Regions from separate parts of the Fenollaria massiliensis genome, predicted to be linked through region 2. Evidence: riboswitches for the same ligand, from Rfam matches in the RefSeq annotation. Region 2 holds a riboswitch; the other holds the start of a gene.

Region 1 (2,418 bases), 610 kb from region 2:
TAAGACCGTTTGTTATGGTATAAATAAATTTATTTTCTCTTAGTCCCTTTGGTCTAGTCACAAAACTTAATATGCCCCATGGAAGTCCTATAATTAGTGCGATGAGCGCCGGAACCAAAATCATGATTATAGTTTCAGGAAGTGCTGGTAAAACTATGTCCATTATTTCCTTGAATCTCATGCTATCACCTCCGATACCTCTGCGCAATTAGCTTTTAAATAAGAAATTACTTTTTGCGCCTCTTCGTCTGAGCCGCGAAGCTCAACGACCATGTAACCAAGCTCTTCATCCAAAACGTTACTGATGTTACCGTCAATGATGTTGATATCAACATTAAAGTTTTTCATCGCGTTACTTAATACAGGGGTTTTAACTGTGTCTTTTGAATAAGAAAGTCTTATTAGTTTGCCAGTGAAAGCGCTGTAATCAAGCTCAATATCAGGAGCCGCCTTTTTGATAAAGCTTTGTGCAAGCTTTGTCTTTGGATTTTTAAAAAGCTCTGTAGTAGTGTTTTCTTCTATAATTCTTCCATTTTCCATAAGAGCAATTTTGTTCGAAGCATCCTTTGCCGCTTCCATTTGATGCGTTATCATGATGGTAGTCGTATCAAAGTCATCTCTTGCTCTTTTGTATAAATCTATGACCATCCTAGTGCTTTCTGGATCAAGTGCGCTCGTTGCTTCGTCTGAAAGTATAATTTCAGGCTTAGATACAAGGGCTCTTGCTATGGCAACTCTTTGTCTTTGTCCACCAGATAATTCACTTGGATATGCCTTCTCTTTATTAAGTAAGCCAACGTAATCAAGAAACTTTCTCGCTTCAACCTTTTTGTCACCCTTAAATCCATTTAAGTTTAAAGGAAAAATCACATTGTCTAGAACTGTGTATTGACTAAAAAGATTAAAAGTTTGAAAGATAAAAGCGATTTTCTTTCTTAAAGCTAAGAGCTCTTTTTGCTTTAAGTTAAATATGTTCACTCCATCTATGATTACTTCGCCACCGTCAGCTTCCTCAAGTCTATTGAGCAGTCTAACTAAAGTAGACTTACCTGCACCAGATAAACCTATGATGGCTAAGATGTCTTTCTTTTCTGCTTTAAAACTTACACCATCAACAGCGTTAAATTCTTTGCCGTCCACCTTGTAAGTCTTAATTAAATTTTTTGCTTCTATCATAAGCTCCTCCTTCCTTGGATAAATCCAATAAAAAAACTCTTTACCAAAAGATAAAGAGTATCATGAAAAATCGTCATCTCTCGGTATAACCGCTGGAATTAGCACCTTGTTTAAACAGGTTGCCGGGCTTCATAGGGCCAGTCCCTCCGCCTCTCTGGATGAATTATATTGTGTTTAAATTATACAGGTCATTTTATATTAAATATGTGATTTGAATCACAAATATAGATTTTTTTATAAAAAAGTGTATATTATTATAAGATTTCTTTATAGATAAGTAAAAAGCGAGACAAGTGCCTCGCTTAATTTTAATTACTCTACTATGTTTATGGTGATGGTATCCGACTTATAATCAGTAAGATCTTGTAAAGTCTTATTCATTTTAATAATTACTTTGTCACCAGCTTTTAAATTTTTGAATATAATTTTATCGCTTTGTATTTTATCAATGCTGGTGCCTTCTATCACGTAGTCTCCACTTGTCTTAATATCAAGCATAGAAGCTAAATTAATTGCCGGCAAAGACTCTCCAAAATAACTTGAATATTCATGTCTTACTTTATTTGAGATTATATTGTATGAAACACCAATTCTTAACGGCTGACCATAAAGTCCACTTAAAGACACCTTATATCCATCTTCAAGTTCATTGTCGCCAATGCCCAAGCTTATGCCAAGTAGATTTGAGGCAAATTTATTTCTTATAGCATCTTTTCCTGTAAATTCACAAGCAATTCTTTTATAAAAATTTGTTACTTCTTCTAAATCGATATATTTTTCTGCAATATCTTCATAATTCTTTCTATATTCTTCTTTTTCCATATTTAGACTAAATATATTATCCTCTAAATTCTTAATTTCATCTTCTTTTGCTATCATTTTTTCATTATTATCACTAATTTCTTTGTCTTGGACTTTGTTGCAAGAAATTAAAAATAAAGAAAAAACTAATAAAATAATTAATGCATATTTCCTTTTCATTTTATCAACCTCAATATAAATTGTTCATAATTAGAATCATAATTGTATAAATAAATTTTATTACGATGATATAATAAGCTATCTAATTCTTCGTCGTATATAGTTTTTAGCACGGATTGGGTTAAATTAAGTTCATATATACCTTTATCGGCTTCAATTATAAATTTATTTTCTGTTTTTAGTATATTTTTAATTCTCATCTTATTAGTCTTTTCAGCTAAATTAATATTTTTATTTTCTTTAATGCAAAAAATATTTAAG
Region 2 (2,418 bases):
AATAAGTCAAGACAAATGTCAAGCATTTTTTTATAAATATTTAAAAATTTTTTATATTATTGCTAAAACGATTATCTTGCGAATATTTTTATAAAAATCAAAGCACGCATAAATCGACTTTTAAATTAAATATATAAAAATCATAATGCGCTAAGACTTTTAACGCAAAAAAGAACTATGAGCAATTACTCATAGTTCTCTTCTTATTATATATATAATATTTTTTAATTATTTATATTCTTTTAGAAGTTTTTTTATTTCATCAACTTTTTCTAATCTTTCCCACGGAAGATCTATATCGTCACGTCCGAAGTGGCCGTAGTTACTAATCTTGTGGAAGATTGGTCTTCTTAAATCGTAGTAGTCGATGATAAAGGCTGGACGAAGATCAAATACTTTTTCTACTATCTCTAATATTTTTGCTTCTTCGATTTTGCCTGTGCCAAAGGTATCTACGTTTATGGATATTGGCTTAGCTACGCCTATTGCGTATGAAACTTGTATTTCGCATTTATCACAAAGGCCTGCTGCTACTAAATTTTTAGCAACGTGTCTTACTGCGTATGATGCTGATCTATCAACCTTTGTAGCATCTTTTCCTGAGAAGGCTCCTCCGCCATGTCTACAGTAACCGCCGTATGTGTCAACGATAATCTTTCTGCCTGTTAAACCTGTGTCGCCTTTTGGTCCACCAATAACGAATCTGCCTGTTGGGTTCACGTAGATGATTGTTTCGTCATCAATAAGTTTTGGATCAACAACTGGTTTTATAACGTTCTCGATGATATCTTTTCTTATCTTTTCAAGACTAACGCCTTCTTTGTGCTGTGTTGATACAACTATAGTATGAACTCTCTTTGGCTTGCCATTGTCATATTCAACAGTTACTTGTGTTTTTCCATCTGGTCTTAAATAATTCAGCGTGCCATCTTTACGAACTTCAGCTAATTTTCTAGCTAATTTATGTGATAGATAAATTGCAAGTGGCATATAAACTTCTGTCTCGTTACAAGCGTAGCCAAACATCATACCTTGGTCGCCTGCACCAATTAAATCATATTTATCTTTTGAGTGCTCTTTAGTCTCAAGTGCTTTGTCAACACCTAGTGCTATATCCTTAGATTGTTCTTCGATTGATACAAGTACAGCGCAATTTTCTGCATCAAAACCGAATTTTCCTCTAGTATAACCTATGTCTGCTATAACTTTTCTAGCTACTGATTGTATATCAACATAGCAATTTGTTGTTATTTGTCCAGATACTAAAATATATCCAGTTGATGCTGTTGTTTCGATCGCGCATCTTGCTTCTGGGTCTTTTTCTAGTATCGCATCTAGTATCGCATCTGATATTTGGTCACAGACTTTGTCAGGATGTCCTTCTGTTACCGATTCAGATGTAAATAGTTTTTTATACATAATCTTCCTCCCTTTAATATTTTCTAATATAAAGCCGCTTAAAATATTTATATCGCGGCGCATCTTATAAAATAAAAAAACCTTCATAGCTGAAGGTTACATCTTCTCATCTTTCAGCTGCGCTGTAGGATTTGGCACCTTGCTAGCAGGTTGCCGGACTTCACAGGGCCTATTCCCTCCGTCACTCTTTATGAGACTTATTAAGTTCATTTCTTATTATATATATAAAATTAATCTTTGTCAAGGACTTTTTCAAAATATATTAAAAGCTTAAAATATTTTGTCTAATCGAAATAAAAGGCAGCTATAAAACTGCCTAAAATTAACTCATCTTTAATATTTTTTCTTTTGCTTTTTTCCTTACTATTTTATATGTAAAGAAATAAGCGATTATGGTTATAGTCCACGATACAGGATATGAGATGTATAAAACCCATTGCTCGTGAAAACGCTCAAATATTGTGTATATCCAAAAAACTCTGAATGCGCATACAAAGAACATCGATACGAGCATCGGCGTAAATGAAAATCCCATGCCGCGTATAACACCTGAGTAAACGTCCATGATGCCGCACAAGAAATATGATGTGCTTATAACCAAAAGTCTAAGCATGGCGATGTCTATAACTTCTTGATTTGGTGTATATAATCTTAGTAAAATTTCTCCAAGTAAATATGCACCCACACCAAAGAATAATCCGACGCCACTTACTACAAGCAAGGACTTTTTCAAAACATCGTCAACTCTATCAAGTTTTTTCGCGCCCATATTTTGTGAGGCAAAGGCAAGAGCTGTTTGATAGATGGAGTTCATCGCGTTATACACAAAGCCTTCTAAGTTAGATGCCGCAGTGTTCGCAGCCATTACAAGCTTGCCAAAAGAGTTTATTGATGATTGTATAAGCATGTTTGATACGCTAAAAACTATCCCTGTAAAACCTGATGGTATACCTATCTTAAGCATCTCTATAAATTTTTTGCCGTCTATTTTAAGCTTTC

The links. Region 2 has a riboswitch for S-adenosylmethionine ahead of metK (methionine adenosyltransferase). Riboswitches for the same ligand answer to the same signal wherever they lie in the genome.
Region 1: another riboswitch for S-adenosylmethionine. It lies ahead of M1R53_RS01780 (methionine ABC transporter ATP-binding protein); the one in region 2 lies ahead of metK (methionine adenosyltransferase).

Annotation. Positions count from the first base shown of each region.
Region 1 covers NZ_CP096649.1:345,708-348,125, reverse strand. The annotation lists gene M1R53_RS01785 (methionine ABC transporter permease) at 1-181, opposite strand, end outside; gene M1R53_RS01780 (methionine ABC transporter ATP-binding protein) at 178-1,176, opposite strand; SAM riboswitch class I at 1,247-1,341, opposite strand; gene M1R53_RS01775 (hypothetical protein) at 1,489-2,157, opposite strand; gene M1R53_RS01770 (hypothetical protein) at 2,154-2,418, opposite strand, start outside.
Region 2 covers NZ_CP096649.1:1,341,990-1,344,407, forward strand. The annotation lists gene metK (methionine adenosyltransferase) at 229-1,419, opposite strand; SAM riboswitch class I at 1,523-1,616, opposite strand; gene M1R53_RS06550 (MATE family efflux transporter) at 1,742-2,418, opposite strand, start outside.